Regions from separate parts of the Bacillus sp. KICET-3 genome, predicted to be linked through region 2. Evidence: riboswitches for the same ligand, from Rfam matches in the RefSeq annotation. Region 2 holds a riboswitch; the other holds the start of a gene.
What was found. A riboswitch is a leader RNA that binds a small molecule or an ion and turns the genes downstream of it on or off. The one in region 2 is predicted to bind lysine.
Positions count from the first base shown of each region.

Region 1: it holds a riboswitch for lysine, as region 2 does, so the genes downstream of both, R5H20_RS19545 (amino acid permease) here and R5H20_RS16935 (aspartate kinase) in region 2, are expected to answer to the same signal.

Region 1 is NZ_CP137345.1:3,806,214-3,813,693, reverse strand. Features, by position in the region: gene R5H20_RS19565 (MDR family MFS transporter) at 1-153, opposite strand, end outside; gene R5H20_RS19560 (LTA synthase family protein) at 358-2,214, opposite strand; gene R5H20_RS19555 (metal-dependent hydrolase) at 2,305-2,775, opposite strand; gene sspJ (small acid-soluble spore protein SspJ) at 3,000-3,143, shown strand; lysine riboswitch at 3,319-3,497, shown strand; gene R5H20_RS19545 (amino acid permease) at 3,610-5,016, shown strand; gene R5H20_RS19540 (FecCD family ABC transporter permease) at 5,166-6,230, shown strand; gene R5H20_RS19535 (FecCD family ABC transporter permease) at 6,230-7,249, shown strand; gene R5H20_RS19530 (ABC transporter ATP-binding protein) at 7,313-7,480, shown strand, end outside.
Region 2 is NZ_CP137345.1:3,314,872-3,323,675, reverse strand. Features, by position in the region: gene R5H20_RS16970 (long-chain-fatty-acid--CoA ligase) at 1-319, shown strand, start outside; gene R5H20_RS16965 (fatty acid metabolism transcriptional regulator FadR) at 456-1,055, shown strand; gene R5H20_RS16960 (enoyl-CoA hydratase) at 1,058-1,834, shown strand; gene R5H20_RS16955 (electron transfer flavoprotein subunit beta/FixA family protein) at 1,866-2,639, shown strand; gene R5H20_RS16950 (electron transfer flavoprotein subunit alpha/FixB family protein) at 2,693-3,670, shown strand; gene trxA (thioredoxin) at 3,882-4,196, shown strand; gene uvrC (excinuclease ABC subunit UvrC) at 4,352-6,124, shown strand; lysine riboswitch at 6,188-6,369, shown strand; gene R5H20_RS16935 (aspartate kinase) at 6,506-7,738, shown strand; gene R5H20_RS16930 (YslB family protein) at 8,117-8,560, opposite strand.

The sequences.
Region 1 (7,480 bases), 490 kb from region 2:
CCACTGGGCGAGCCCCGGGGTAATGTTCAAATCCCGCATGATAGGCGGCAGCGCCGTCGTCAGCAGCGTCTGGTTTAAAATGGCGATAAAAGTCCCGGTAATCAATACGGCAACAATCGGCATTTTGTTTATCTTTTGTTGTGTTTCACTCATTTTAAAACCTTCTTATTCAGAAATTTTATAACACTTCATGAAATAATCGGCACCCGAAACAAAATTGTCTATTCATTAGATTATCGAAGGATTAGCAAATCCGCAAGGCCATATCGAACATTCGGTATATAATACCCAACCGTCCGCAAATTTAAACAGCCCCTCCCACCGCAGTAAATGCTTGTGGGAGGGGGCGAAACAGACTTATTTTTTATAAAACCTCAACAAATCTCCATTGATGATTTTATCGGACAGGGAAAGCTCCTCATTCGCTTTCTCTTTCAAAGACCCGCATTTGTCTTTCGCATCCTCAAGGAGCTCTCCGGTTTTTTGATTGTAGCAGGCATTTTTCGTATAGAGATAGTCGTTTGTAATAAAGCTTCCATTCCTTAGTACGGCGAAAGGCATTCGCTCGTTAGAAAATAGATCGTTTCCAAACTGGATCATGCCTTTTGTATCGACTCCCAGCAAATGAAGCAATGTCGGTTTGACATCGATTTGTCCGCCTATTTCTGAAATGGTTTGCGGCTTTTTGTCGGTAATCCCCGGGATGTGGATAATCAATGGGACACGCTGAAGCTGGACAGTATCATACGGTGTGATTTCGCTTTTTCCTAAAAATTGGGCGAGTGCATCGTTATGTGCTTCAGAAATGCCGTAGTGGTCCCCCATAAAGACAATCACCGAGTGTTCATACAGCCCGTTTTCTTTCAGCTTCGCGATAAAATGCTTCAGTGCTTCGTCCTGGTAGCGCACTGTCGTTACATAGCGGTTTAACACCTCGCTGTTTGAATCATATTCATCAATCAGCCGATCCTTGTCATCAATTTGGAATGGAAAGTGGTTGGTCAGCGTAATCAGGCTGCTGTAAAACGGCTGCGGCAATTCCTTCATGATATCTGCGGACTGCGCCAAAAATTCTTTATCCTTCAGTCCCCAGCCTGTTGAATTATCATCTGTCACATTGAAATTATCCACATCATAAAAGCGGTCAATGCCGAGAGAGCCGTACATGACGTCCCTGTTCCAGAACTTTTTGTTGTTGGCATGAAATACGGCGGAGGTATAATCGTTTTTCGACAGTGTTTTATATATCGAATTGTATTGATTTTCGCTTTTGGTAAAAAAGACAGCTCCGCTTAACGACGGATAAAGAGAATTGGCGACGATAAACTCGGAATCAGAGGTTTTTCCCTGTTCGGTCTGCTGATAAAAGTGGTCAAAATAATAGCTCTTTTTAATGAATTGATTCAAAAACGGAGTGATTTCTTTTCCGTTCACTTTTTCATCGATGACAAAGCTTTGCGTCGATTCAAGCGTCACGAAAATGACATTGCGCCCTTTAGCGGTGCCGAACATCTCTTTGTTTGGCTTGCTGTAGTCGGCATTTGTATAATTTTCGATCGTCGCCAGACTGTTCTCATCCGCAACCGCCTTTTGCGTCAAATTAAACGTTTGCGTAATCCCGTCGAACAGATGGAACTGGTACAATCCGATATGCTTGACCAGCACTTCCCTGTCAAAGGAGTTGGCTAATAATTTCGGCTGATCGAGTTCTGATAAGGCGAGATTAAAAAGCGCGATTCCGGCTGCTGCGGTATAGTAGAGTTTGATGGCTTTCCGCGACGGCTTCACTTCTGTTTTCCGGCGTTTTGCCAGCCATGCGAGTAAAGCCAAGTCAAAGAAAAGAACGATAAATAAAGGATTGAACAGCTCCTGAAAACTGCTTCCGAGTCCCCCGAGGTTTTTGGCCTGGAACAACACGGGGATTGTAATAAAATCAATATAAAAACCGTAAAAAATGCAGTTTGCGATCAGAATGCCCGTAAGTATGACGTTTGCAGCGATTAGAAACAGCCGCTTTGTTTTTTCGCGGCAAAAAAGACTGATGCCGAATACGGGGATGAGAAAGCTAAGCGGGTTCAAAAACAGAATCAGCTCCTGCAGCGCATTGTCAATCTGCAGGTGAAACCCCAGTTTGTAGATGAAATACGTCTTCATCCACATGAAAAAAATCGATAAGCATAAAAACCACTGCTTTTTGAAAAAATGTTCTTTCATTTATCAATAGCTCCTCACAAATTCTTAGCCCCGCATATGTTTAAATTACTAAAAAAAACTTTCGGTGGCAAATAAAACTAATTTCGCCGTTCATGCCATTAAGACGGCAATAAAATAACATGAAAGAATGGTGAGGGCAGCCATTACGCCCTGTTCGGCTTTGCCGCCTGTTTTAATGTAAAGCGGCAGGCGGATTCTGATTGATGAAGGAAAGAAAAGCTTGATGCCGTTTGTCGTCCCCGCATCAAGCAGCAGATGGCTGGCCATTCCCGCCATCAGTCCGACCAAAATGCTCTGATTTGCAAAGTATAAATGTGCAGCAAATGCGGTAAGCAGTAAAAAAAGCAGGCTGTGCGTGAATGTCCTGTGGCCGAATATCGAACTGACCAGCGTTGATAAAATCGGAAGCTTTCTGCCTATTTTGCTTTTCGTGTGGCAAATATCGGGTATCAATGCGCCAAGAACGCCTGAAGCGGTCATAAATACGGGATCATATCCATAAAAATAAGCGACAGCCGTACAAGAAGCGACTCCCCCCATAATGTGTGTTTTTCCTGTCATATTCGCTTCTCCTTTAAGACCTAATTCCTAAAGAAAACTATATCAAGAGATCTGAAGGCCTTCAAGACTGATTCTGCCGACTTTCGGGCTTGATTTTTTTTTCGGGAAGAATATGCGAAAACGGAAACATCCCGCAGCTGGATGCAATGGGTAAAGCTTGCAGCATATTTTTTTGATGATAAGACAAATTAAAATTGTACCAAATTTTTAAAGAGGTGATTCATGTGGGTTTTTTCTTCAATAAAGATCGGGGAAAAAATAAAGCCAAAGATCAGAACGCCGTTCAGGGGGCGCTTGAAGATGCAGGGGCGGCATTAAAAGGAGACCCTCTGCAAGAGGCGGTCCGAAAAAACAAAAATAACCGATAATCGCCATAAATGGATGGGGACCTGCGCGCTCCGTCCGCCAAGGCTGCCGAAGCAGGCGGCCTTTTACGTTGATATGCAGGCTTCAACCGTTTTTCCATCAGTTCCCTTTGACAGATCAAAATTTCTCTGGTAACCTTCGGATGTGAATATGTGATAAATCCTCACTCTTAACTCTTAGTGAGGTAGAGGTTGCGCGGATGATAAGTCGCGCATGTGAGGCTGAATTGGAGCCTGTGATCATGCGTAAAAGGCATCAGCGCCGAAGCATAAAGAAGCCATTCATTCTTTATGCTGGGTCTGCATTGAATAAGTGCAGGACTGCCGCGGGGTTCCCTGCGGAGGGCTATCCGGAGATCAAGAGTGTATGTTGTTTTGGCATGGACTTTTGTTCATGCTTTTTTTATTTTGACTGATCTCACGGTCTGGTCCGGCATATTTTTTATAAAATGCTCGGAGGTATTATAAGATGGAACAGACAAAAAAATGGGGCTTCTGGCTTTTAACGGCGTTTGTCGTCGGAAATATGGTCGGCTCCGGAATTTTTATGCTCCCAAGCACGCTCGCCCAGACGGCAAGTCCGCTTGGTGTAACGGTGGCATGGCTTGTGACGGGTGCGGGCGTTTTAATGATCGCTCTCGTATTCGGACATTTATCGATCCGCCGTCCGGATCTGAAAGCGGGCCCGCAAAGCTATGCAAGGGCGCTCTTCTCAGATCCGAAAAAAGGAAACGCGGCTGGCTTTACAATGGTGTGGGGCTACTGGGTGGCAAGCTGGATCAGCAATGTGGCCATCATCACGAGCCTTGCCGGTTATTTGACAACATTCCTGCCGATTTTAACTGATGGACGCAAGATGTTTGAGATTGGCGGGCATGCCGTCACACTCGGACAGCTTTTGACATTTATCGTCTGCACGATTCTGTTGTGGGGCACTCATTTCATTCTCGTCACAAGCTTAAACGGAGCCGGAAAACTCAACTTTTTGGCGACGTTTTCCAAAGTGCTCGGATTTGTTCTGTTTATTGTAGCCGGATTATTCGTTTTTCAGGTGTCTTTATTTGAATCATTTTATTTTCCTGTTGAAGCTGAAGGAAAAAGCGTGGGGCTTGGCGGTCAGGTCTATAATGCGGCGATTTCAACGCTGTGGGCGTTCGTCGGCATCGAGTCAGCCGTTATCTTATCAGGGCGCGCTTCTTCGCAGCGGGATGTCAAACGGGCTACGATTACGGGACTGCTGATCGCGCTTGGCATTTATATGATTATTACACTCATTACGATGGGCATTATCCCGCATGACCAGCTGAAGGCTTCAGATAAGCCGTTTGTTGATGTGCTGCACGCGATTATCGGCGGCTTGGGGAGCGTTGTGATGGCCATTCTGGCGATCGTTTCCCTGTTCGGCTCCATGCTCGGCTGGATTTTGATCGGGTCAGAAGTTCCATACCAAGCCGCTAAGGCTGGCGATTTTCCTGCTTTTTTTGCGAAGACGAACAAAAAAGGAAGTCCTGTCAATTCGTTGATCGTCACGAATGTCATGTCTCAGATTTTTATATTCTCGACGATTTCCGGAACGATCAGCCAGGCCTTTACGTTCTTGACGACATCGGCGACGCTGGCTTATCTTGTCCCATATTTGATTGCAGCACTATTCAGCCTGAAGCTCATCCTAAAAGGGGAAACTTATGATGAGCTGAAAGGATCGAGACTGGGCGACGGCATCATTGCACTGGCAGCTCTTGCTTATTCTTTATGGGTGATCGTCTCCGGAACGTCTGATTTACTTACCTTTATATTGGGAATCGGATTGTTCTTTGTCGGACTTGTCATCTACCCGTTTGCGGCCAAAAGGTTTGGCAAGAATCGGCAGTCATGAGCCATGGGCCCGCGGTCTTCTTTCGAAGATCAGCGGGCTTTTTTTCATTTGATAAATTTTTTCTTAAAAATTCGGCCTGAGACTGATATACTATAAAATGAAAATGATAATCGTTATCGATTGTAGATATAGGAAAGGAATGGCATCGATTGGGGTCATACAGAAATATTCATCAGATCACCAGCGGGGACGAGCCGGAGCATGAAGAACGGCTGGTAAGCCGTCCCCTTGGAGCCGTATTTGTCCTTCTGGGCGGACTTGTCATCCTGTTGTTCGGCGGGGCATTATCGATAGCCCTCGGTGCGGCTGATATCAAGCTTGGCACTGTATGGGACGCGCTTTTTCACTTTGATTCAAAAAATACGGCCCATCAAATTATTTTGGAGCTCAGGCTGCCGAGGACGGTCAGTGCAATGCTTGTCGGCGCTTGTCTGGCCGTTTCCGGCGCGATCATGCAGGGCATGACGAGAAATCCGCTCGCTTCGCCGGACATTATGAGCGTGACAGACGGCTCGGCATTTGCGATAGCCGTCGCTTTTGCCTGTTTTCCCGGCATCTCTGCCCTCGGGCTGATGGCCTGGTCATTTGCCGGGGCGGGTTTGGGAGCAGCGATTGTTTTTGCGGTCGGAATGTTTTCAAAAGGCGGCCTTACTCCTGTAAAGCTGGCCTTGGCGGGAACGGCGGTCGGAACGTTTCTCAGGGCGCTGTCATCAGGCATTGCGATACATTTTGATGTAGCCCGCGATGTGAGCTTTTGGTATGCCGGCGGTATCGCAGGCATGAAATGGTCGAGCGTAGAGCTTTTGGTTCCCGCAGCGGCACTCGGATTGATGCTTGTCTTTTTGATCGCCCGTTCGATAACCGTTTTAAGCTTGGGAGAGGAATTGGCAAAAGGGCTTGGCCAATCGACAAACACGGTCAAAACGATCGGGGTCGTTTCCGTCGTTTTGCTTACGGGTGCCGCAGTGTCTGTGGCAGGCTCGATTGGTTTCATCGGTTTGATCATCCCGCATATTACCCGGTTTTTGGCCGGCATGGATTATCGCTGGATCATTCCGTGTTCAGCGGTGTTGGGGGCTGTGCTTCTCCTTTATGCCGACATAGCGGCAAGGATGATCAACCCTCCTTTTGAAACACCGGTTGGAGCGGTGACGGCGCTTGTCGGCGTCCCATTCTTTCTCTATTTGGCCCGGCGTGAAGGGAGGGGGCTGTAATGGAGACCATCAAAAACAAAAACAGCCGCGCGGCAGTGATCATGCTGGTTATGGCCGCGCTGATCACCGGCGTGTTTTTACTCAGCCTGAATAGGGGAGAGATTCGGATTGCTCCGCTTGACACGCTGAAAACGTTGTTTGGAGCCGGCACGCCGCAAGACGAGCTAGTGTTATTTGAGTTTCGCCTGCCGCGCATGATTCTTGCAATGATCATCGGCGCCGGGATTGCCGCAGCGGGGGCCGTCTGGCAGGGGATTTCCCAAAACGACCTGGCTGATCCGGGGATTTTGGGAATCAATGCCGGAGCGGGTTTTGCCGTGGTTCTGTTCATCTTCTTTTTACAGGGGTCAATCGACCGCCTCGAAGCAAGCATGATGTTTTCCCTGCCGATTTTTGCATTTATAGGAGCTTGCATTTCGGTCATTTTGATTTATTTGCTCGCATGGAAAAAGGGGCTTAATCCTGTCCGCCTAGTTTTGGTCGGCATCGGAGTCAACGCCGCATTTGGCGCGGCCATTCTCATGCTGCAGCTGAAAATGGATCCAAACGATTTTATGCAGGCGACCGTATGGCTTTCGGGAAACATATGGAACGCCAACTGGAGCTTTGTTTGGGCAACCCTTCCATGGATTGCCGTATTGCTTCCTTTTATCCTATATAAAGCGCGCTATTTAAATGTACTTAATCTTGGCGATCAGATTGCTGCCGGCCTTGGAACGGCCGTTGAAAAAGAACGGCGCACACTGCTGTTGGCCGCGGCAGCTCTCAGCGGCGCCTGCGTGGCGGCGGGGGGCAATATCACCTTTCTCGGTCTGGTTGCTCCCCATATCGCAAGAAGGCTTGTCGGGCCGAAACATCAGCTTTTGATACCGGCGTCTGCGTTGACGGGGGCTTTGCTCTTTTTGCTGGCCGATTTGATCGGCAGAAATCTCCTCGCGCCATCGGAGATTCCCGTCGGACTAGTCATTTCCGTTTTAGGCGCGCCGTACTTTATATATTTACTGATGAAAACAAATTAAAGAAGGGAAGATTGCAAAGTGTCTCTTTCTACAAATGAGCTGGGGATTGGCTATGGCGAGCAGATGATTGTCGAAAATCTAAATCTTACAATTCCAAAGGGAAAAGTCACGACGATGATCGGGCCAAATGGCTGCGGAAAATCAACGATTTTGAAGACCATGGCCCGAATCCACCGGTCCAAAACAGGCGCCGTCTATTTGAACGGAAAGGCAATCCATCAAATGCCGACG
Region 2 (8,804 bases):
GAAGAAAGATCTGATCATCGCCGGCGGGTACAATATTTATCCCCGTGAAATCGAAGAGGTGCTCTATGAACATGAAGCTGTGCAGGAGGCTGTCGTAGCGGGAATTCCCGACGAATACAGAGGAGAAACTGTTAAGGCCTTTGTCGTTTTAAAGGATCATGTTACAATTACAGAAAAGGAATTGGACGAATATGCCAGATCGCGTCTGGCTTCATACAAAGTGCCGAAAGTATACGAGTTCAGGGATGAGCTTCCAAAAACGGCGGTGGGGAAGATTTTAAGAAGAGCGCTTGTCCACGGGGAAAAAGCGAACATATGAGATCCGACGTCTGCCGCCTGCAGTTGGCGGCGGATGAGGACGAAGTTCTTTATATCGCTTGACAAAGCGCATTTATTTATTTACGATTAACTTATGAATGAATACTCATTCATTAAGCGGAAAGGAACGAAGCCAATTGAAACAAAAGAGACCGAAGTATATGCAGATTATCGACGCAGCTGTTATTGTGATTGCAGAAAACGGATACCATCAGGCACAGGTTTCAAAGATTGCCAAGCAGGCCGGCGTGGCGGACGGAACCATCTATCTTTATTTTAAGAATAAAGAGGATATTCTTATTTCGCTGTTCAAAGTAAAAATGGGCCAATTTATTGAACAAATGAACGAGGAAATGAAAACAAAGCACTCGGCCACTGAGAAGCTCGCGTTGTTCATCAGAAAGCACTTTGAGCTGCTCAGCGGAGACAGGCATCTGGCGATTGTGACCCAGCTTGAATTAAGACAGTCGCATCGGGAGCTCCGCCTGAAAATCAACGAAATCCTGAAGGGCTATTTAACGATTTTAGAGGACATCATCACCGAAGGAATCGAGGCGGGGGAATTCAAAAGCACGCTCGATGTACGGCTGGCGAAACAGATGATTTTCGGAACCGTCGATGAGACCGTGACAACCTGGGTGATGAACGACCAAAAATATGATCTGCCGCAGCTGGCAGACAGCATTCACGAATTGCTGATCCACGGTTTCAGCCATGGGAACAAGGAGGAGAAATAATCATGGGTACATTATCATTGACAAAAGGCGGCCATGTTGCCGTCATAACGATTCAGCATCCGCCGGCAAATGCGCTTTCTACAAAAGTGCTCGACGACCTTTCAGCAAGTCTTGACCAGCTTGCCGAGGACCGGAATATAAGAAGCATCATCATACACGGAGAAGGAAGATTTTTCTCGGCGGGTGCCGATATTAAAGAATTTACTTCATTGATGGACGGATCTGATTATTCGGCTCTTGCCGATAAAGGACAGCAGATGTTTGAAAAGGTGGAGTCGTTTCCAAAGCCGATCATCGCCGCCATTCACGGGGCTGCTCTCGGCGGCGGTCTTGAGCTGGCGATGGCCTGCCACATCCGGATTGCCACAGAGGATGCAAAGCTCGGCCTTCCGGAATTGAACCTGGGAATTATTCCGGGATTTGCGGGGACACAGCGGCTTCCGAAGTATGTTGGCACGGCCAAGGCGCTTGAAATGATCGGAACATCTGAGCCGATTTCCGGAAAAGAAGCGTTTGCCTACGGACTCGTCACCATTTTGGCGAAAGACGAGGCAGAAGTCCTTCAGAAAGCGAAAGAGCTGGCCGGGAAATTTGCCGAAAAAAGCCCGCAGACGCTTGCTTATGTGATCGAGCTTCTCTATTCAAGCAAGGTTTATTCCTATGAAGGAAGCCTGAAGCTTGAAGGAAAGCACTTTGGCGAAGCGTTCCGTTCAGAAGACGCAAAAGAAGGGATTCAAGCCTTTCTGGAGAAGCGCAAGCCGCATTTCAAAGGGGAGTAACAAACGGAAAAACAAGGGGGATAAAGTGAATATGAACATTTACGTCTTAATGAAGCGCACGTTTGACACGGAAGAAAAAATTCAGATTGAACAAGGGGAAATCAGTCAGGACGGAGCGGAGTTCATCATCAACCCGTACGACGAATACGCGATTGAAGAAGCGCTCCAATTAAAGGAGAAGCACGGCGGCGAGATTACGGTCGTCACCGTCGGTGAAGAGGAAGCTGAAAAAGAGCTTAGAACAGCCCTTGCGATGGGGTGCGACAAAGCCGTTTTGATCAATATTGAAGACGACCTGGAAGACGCCGACCAATATACAGCATCAGTCATCCTTTATCATTATTTGAAAGACAGGGAATACGACATCATTCTCGGCGGAAATGTGGCGATTGACGGCGGATCGGGCCAGGTTGCGCCGCGGTTGGCCGAGCTGCTTGGCATTCCGTGCGTCACAACGATCACAAAGCTGACGGTAAACGGCAGCGATGTTGAAGCGGAACGCGATGCAGAGGGGGATCTTGAAGTGGTTCAGACGTCACTTCCGCTTGTCGCAACCGCCCAGCAGGGCTTAAATGAACCGCGCTATCCTTCGCTTCCGGGGATTATGAAAGCGAAGAAAAAGCCTCTTGATGAACTTGAGCTTGACGACCTCGATATTGACGAAGAAGATGTTGCCGCGAAAACAAAGACGATCGAACGCTTTCTGCCTCCGCAAAAAGAAGCCGGCAAAATCCTTGCGGGAGAACCGGAGCAGCAGGCGGCAGACCTTGTGTCGCTGCTGAGAAGCGAAGCCAAAGTGATTTGAGGCGAAAAAGGGAAAGCCAAAACACGGTCATCAAAATACAGGGGGAAATGGGTATGAGCAAAAAAGTTATCGTATTGGGAGAATGCCGGGACGGCTCATTAAGAAATGTCACCTTTGAAGCGATCGCCGCGGGGAAAACGATTGCCGAAGGAGGAGAGGTGATCGGGGTTCTGATCGGTGAAAGCGTTTCACAATATGCGTCCGAACTGATTCAGCACGGCGCTGATAAGGTGCTGACGGCCGAGGATCAGATGCTCAAGCATTACACATCGGACGGCTATGCGCAAGCATTTTTGCCGATCCTCGAAAAAGAAAACCCTGATGCCATCATCGCCGGACATACATCAATGGGAAAAGACTTTACTCCGAAGCTTGCGGCCCGCTTAGGGACGGGGCTGATCTCAGATGCCATCGACGTCAGCGTGGCTGGGGGGAATGTCGTCTTTACGAGGCCGATCTATTCAGGGAAAGCGTTTGAAAAGATCATTTCTGAAGACGAAACGATTTTCGCGACGATCAGGCCGAACAACATTGCACCGCTCGCTCAGGACGAAAGCCGGACGGGCGCGGTCGAAAGCATGCCGGTCAATATAACAGACATCAGAACGATCATTAAAGACGTGGTGAAAAAAACATCCGAAGGCGTCGATTTATCCGAAGCGAAAATCATCGTCGCCGGCGGACGCGGGGTGAAAAGCGCTGACGGCTTCAAGCCGCTGCAGGAACTGGCGGATGTGCTCGGGGGTGCAGTCGGGGCTTCAAGGGGGGCGTGTGATGCAGATTACTGCGATTATTCCCTGCAAATCGGCCAAACCGGGAAAGTCGTGACACCGGATCTTTATATCGCCTGCGGGATCTCGGGAGCGATTCAGCATCTCGCCGGGATGTCAAACAGCAAAATCATCGTCGCCATCAACAAAGATCCTGAAGCTGATATTTTCAAGATTGCAGACTACGGCATTGTCGGAGATTTGTTTGAAATCGTCCCTCTTTTGACTGAAGAATTTAAAAAGCTGAGCGTCAGCACTTGAAAAAACCGGCCGGCAAGGCCGGTTTTTTGTTAGGCACATTCACCATCAGCCGGAAATAAAATGGGGTATCCCGCATTTTTGCCAGCAGCTGAAAATCAGTATGTCTAAAACTCTGCGGATAGGGAAACGTATACTCAAGCATTATGTTAGCGTGAACCAAAGGGAGATGCTATACTAAAAAGCATAATTTCACAATTGGAGGAATGAAAGAATGGCTATCGTAAAAGCAACTGATCAAACATTTTCATCTGAAACAAGTGAAGGCGTCGTTCTCGCCGATTTTTGGGCTCCTTGGTGCGGACCATGCAAAATGATCGCTCCTGTACTTGAAGAGCTGGATCAGGAAATGGGCGACAAACTGAAAATCGTAAAAATCGATGTTGACGAAAACCAGGAAACAGCCGGCAAATACGGTGTGATGAGCATCCCGACTCTTCTCATATTCAAGGACGGCGAAGTTGTTGAAACATCCGTCGGCTTTAAGCCAAAAGAAGCGCTTGAAGAGCTTGTCAACAAACATTTGTAAGATATAAACGGAGAAAAAGGCGATTCCAGAGGGATCGCTTTTTTCATATGGATATGCCGATTTTCTCCCAGGTGAGGCCTCCAATTGTGGAGAACATGTGGTCGGTCATGATAAACTGAAAGTATGAAAAACGCCGAAACAAGGAAGGATTTTTGATGAATAAAACAATCAAAGAAAAGCTTGCCCTTCTTCCCGATCAGCCGGGCTGCTATCTAATGAAAGACAGGCAGCAGACCGTGATCTACGTGGGGAAAGCAAAAATATTAAAAAACAGGGTCCGCTCCTATTTCAGCGGCTCCCACGATGCGAAAACACAGAGGCTCGTCAGTGAAATCGAAGACTTTGAATACATTGTCACTTCATCAAATATCGAAGCGCTCATTCTCGAAATGAACTTAATCAAAAAATATGATCCGAAATATAATGTAATGCTCAAGGATGATAAAAGCTATCCTTTTATCAAAATAACGAATGAACGGCATCCAAAACTGATCGTCACGCGGAAGGTCAAAAAAGACAAAGGCCGCTATTTCGGCCCATACCCGAATGTGCAAGCCGCAAGGGAGACGAAAAAACTGCTCGACCGCCTTTACCCGCTGAGGAAATGCGCGAAGCTGCCTGACCGCGTCTGTCTGTACTATCATCTCGGCCAGTGTCTGGCGCCGTGTGTCTATGACGTGACTGAGGAGACGAACAGAGAGCTGACTGAAGACATTACCCGTTTTTTAAAGGGCGGCTATAAAGAGGTCAAAAAAGAACTTGAAGAGAAGATGCTCGAAGCCTCGGAAAACCTGCAGTTTGAAAGGGCGAAGGAATACCGCGATCAGATTGCCCATATCGAGTCAACGATGGAAAAACAAAAAATGATGCTGAATGATATGGTGGACCGCGATGTATTTGCCTACTCGTATGACAAAGGCTGGATGTGCGTTCAGGTCTTTTTCATCAGACAGGGAAAACTGATTGAAAGGGATGTCAGCATGTTCCCTTTATACAGGGAAGCGGATGAGGAATTTTTAACGTTCATCGGCCAGTTCTATTCCAAAAACAATCATTTTCTTCCGAAGGAAATTTTGGTGCCTGACAGCGTCGATAAAGACATGATTGAGGAGTTTTTGGATGTAAACGTCCGCCAGCCGAAAAGGGGGGCGAAGAAAGATCTGCTTCTCCTTGCCCATAAAAACGCGAAGCTCGCCTTGAAAGAGAAATTTTCGCTGATCGAACGAGATGAAGAGCGGACGATCGGCGCGATTGAAAAACTGGGCAAAGCGCTGGGCATCTATACGCCGTACAGAATTGAAGCGTTCGACAATTCCAATATTCAAGGAACAAACCCCGTTTCTGCCATGGTCGTATTTCTTGACGGAAAGCCAAACAAAAAAGAATACCGCAAATATAAAATTAAAACGGTCGAAGGACCTGACGACTACGGATCAATGCGTGAAGTGGTCAGAAGGAGATACACAAGGGTGCTGAAAGAAAACCTGCCGCTGCCCGATTTGATTTTGATTGACGGAGGGAAAGGCCAGGTTTCAGCTGCCGTCGACGTACTTGAAAATGAGCTCAACCTCGATATTCCGGTCGCCGGTCTGGTAAAAGACGACAAGCACAGAACATCGAACCTTCTGATCGGCGATCCGCTTGAAATCGTTCAGCTTGAACGGAACAGCCAGGAATTTTATTTGCTTCAGCGCATTCAGGATGAGGTGCACAGGTTTGCCATCAGCTTTCACAGGCAGCTGAGGGGAAAAAGCGCTTTCCAATCGGTGCTTGACGGAATTCCGGGTGTCGGCGAGCAGCGGAAAAAGCTGCTGCTAAAACAATTCGGCTCCGTCAAAAAAATGAAGGAAGCAAGCGTGGAAGACATTCAAAAAGCCGGCATTCCGCTGAAGACGGCGCAATTGATTTTCGAGGCGCTGAAAAAATAACATTGACTTTTTACAGGAATCTGATAGAATTTGTACTAATTTCATAATAAGATCGTGTTATATGGTGAAGATAGAGGTGCGAACTTCAAGAGTAAGCTTTCTGAGAAAGATGGATTTCGATGAAGAAAGCTGAAAGGGGAGCGTCGCCGAAGCGGGTAAAACTCCATTCGTTTTACATGCTGGCTTTACATTGAATAAATGTGAGGCTGTCAAGAAATTCGCTTTCTTGGAGAGCTATCTCGTTGTTTAGGATCATCGGCATTTTTGGTTGATTAAAAGCAATGAGGGAATTCTCTCATTGCTTTTTTGTTTTTTAACGCCGATCCAGCTTTCTTCTTCATACATAAGAAAACACGACTGAAAACAAAAAGGGTGGTAAATATGGGTCTCATCGTCCAAAAATTTGGCGGAACGTCAGTAGGATCAGTGGAAAAAATATTGAATGCCGCAAACCGCGCCATTGAAGAAAAAAAGCGGGGGCATAACGTCATTGTCGTTGTTTCCGCCATGGGAAAATCGACGGATTCCCTCGTCAGTCTTGCCAAAGAAATCACCGAGCAGCCGAGCCGCAGGGAAATGGACATGTTGCTTTCAACCGGAGAACAGGTGACGATTTCCCTCTTGACAATGGCTTTGCAGGAAAAAGGATATGATGCCGTTTCATATACCGGCTGGCAGGCGGGCATCCAAACCGAAAATATTCACAGCAACGCAAGGGTCGCCGATATCGAGACAACCAGGCTGAAAGAGCGGTTGAAAGAAGGGAAAATCGTCGTTGTCGCCGGGTTTCAGGGGATCACAGACGGCGGGGAAATCACCACGCTCGGAAGGGGAGGCTCCGATACGACGGCGGTTGCGCTTGCTGCCGCTTTAAAAGCTGATAAATGCGACATATACACAGACGTGCCAGGCGTTTTCACGACAGACCCCCGCTATGTCAAGACAGCGAGAAAGCTTGCCGGAATCTCCTACGACGAAATGCTTGAGCTCGCTAATCTTGGCGCGGGCGTGCTTCATCCGAGAGCCGTTGAATTCGCGAAAAACTATCAGGTCCCGTTAGAGGTCCGTTCAAGCACCGAAAAAGAAGCCGGAACATTAATCGAGGAGGAATCATCAATGGAAGAAAATTTAGTCGTAAGAGGGATTGCGTTTGAAGATCAAATTACCCGCGTCACGGTGTGCGGCCTCTCAAGCGGTCTGACAACGCTGTCGACGATTTTCACAACGCTCGCCAAACAAAATATCAATGTGGATATCATCATTCAATCCGTCACAAGCACGAGCAAAACGTCGATATCCTTCTCCGTGAAAACGGAAGACTTGTCAAGAACTGTGGAGGTTTTGGAAGAATACAAAGACGCGCTCGACTACGAACAGATTGAGACGGAAAACAGGCTTGCCAAAGTATCCATCGTTGGGTCCGGCATGATCTCCAACCCGGGCGTGGCCGCTGAAATGTTCGCCGTGCTTGCCGAAAAAAACATCCAGGTCAAAATGGTCAGCACGTCTGAGATCAAAGTCTCCACCGTGATCAATGAAAACGATATGGTGAAAGCGGTCGAAGCGTTGCATGATGCTTTTGAATTGTCGAAAGTCAGTATTCCCGCCAATTAAAACATCCTAGAGGGGCTCCTCTAGGATGTCTTTCTTTTATTAATAACAGGGAGTTCGGAATTTGTGCCATCATGACCATAGATTTGAATCTTATTTATGATAATATCGCTGAAATCCTATAGATCTATTGGCCCGTTCATGGGAATATCGGAATTTCGACAGTCGGCGGGGCGTGTTTTTATAAGAAAAAAATAAAGGCAGACCGGTTTATGAGGAGGTCGATTCACAAGCTTTTTGTCGGTGTCGGATAAAGCGGAAAAGCAGTATGACTATTGGCTGAAGGAATGAAGGGATGGGCTCCAAAAAGTGAAGGCGGATTCAAAGCCTTTTGACCTTATTGCAAAAGGGCTGCCGGTCATGTCATGCAGCCCTTTTTGATCAAGCCGGATCTTTGAAATCCCATTTCACCGTTAACACGACTTTTCCGGCTCTTTTTTTGACTTGTTCATACGATTCGGCAATATGCTCGTTCATCAGCTGGATTTGTTCGGCGATAAACCCGGCTTCAAGCTGAAAGCAGGGTTCTTTTTGAAATTTGAGACGATTGGAGACCAGCGGGCCTTCAAGTTCAAATTCAAGTTCCTGTTTTTTTGAATGAACCATCGTGAGCGTTCCCCATCCTGCATCATGAAAAAACGCAGGGATGTCTTCCCATGATTCCAGCGGAAACTTCCGGGCGAGGTTTTTCCCGGCCCAATACATCATGTCGGCATAGTCTTGTCCCAGCATATCCGGAAGAACCACTTCCCTGATTAATTCATAGGCATATGCGGAGACTTCCAGCTCTTTTAATTGCGCTAAGTTTGCTTCATATTTGTTCATATCCAATGTCTCCCCTCTTTCCTTCGTTTATTATAGCTTAAATGGGGGGGAAGATTACAGCGCGGACATGCAATTTCAAAAGAAAAAAATCTGATATATTTATATTTTAATAAAATAAAAATTTCTGAAATTTCGTGAGATGTTAGAAAATTTCAATTTATGTACGCGTTTTCTTGACGCTTTTTTCTCATAGGAGTAAAATGAAATTGTCATAAAAACTTAACAAAGTGCGATATTTGAAACA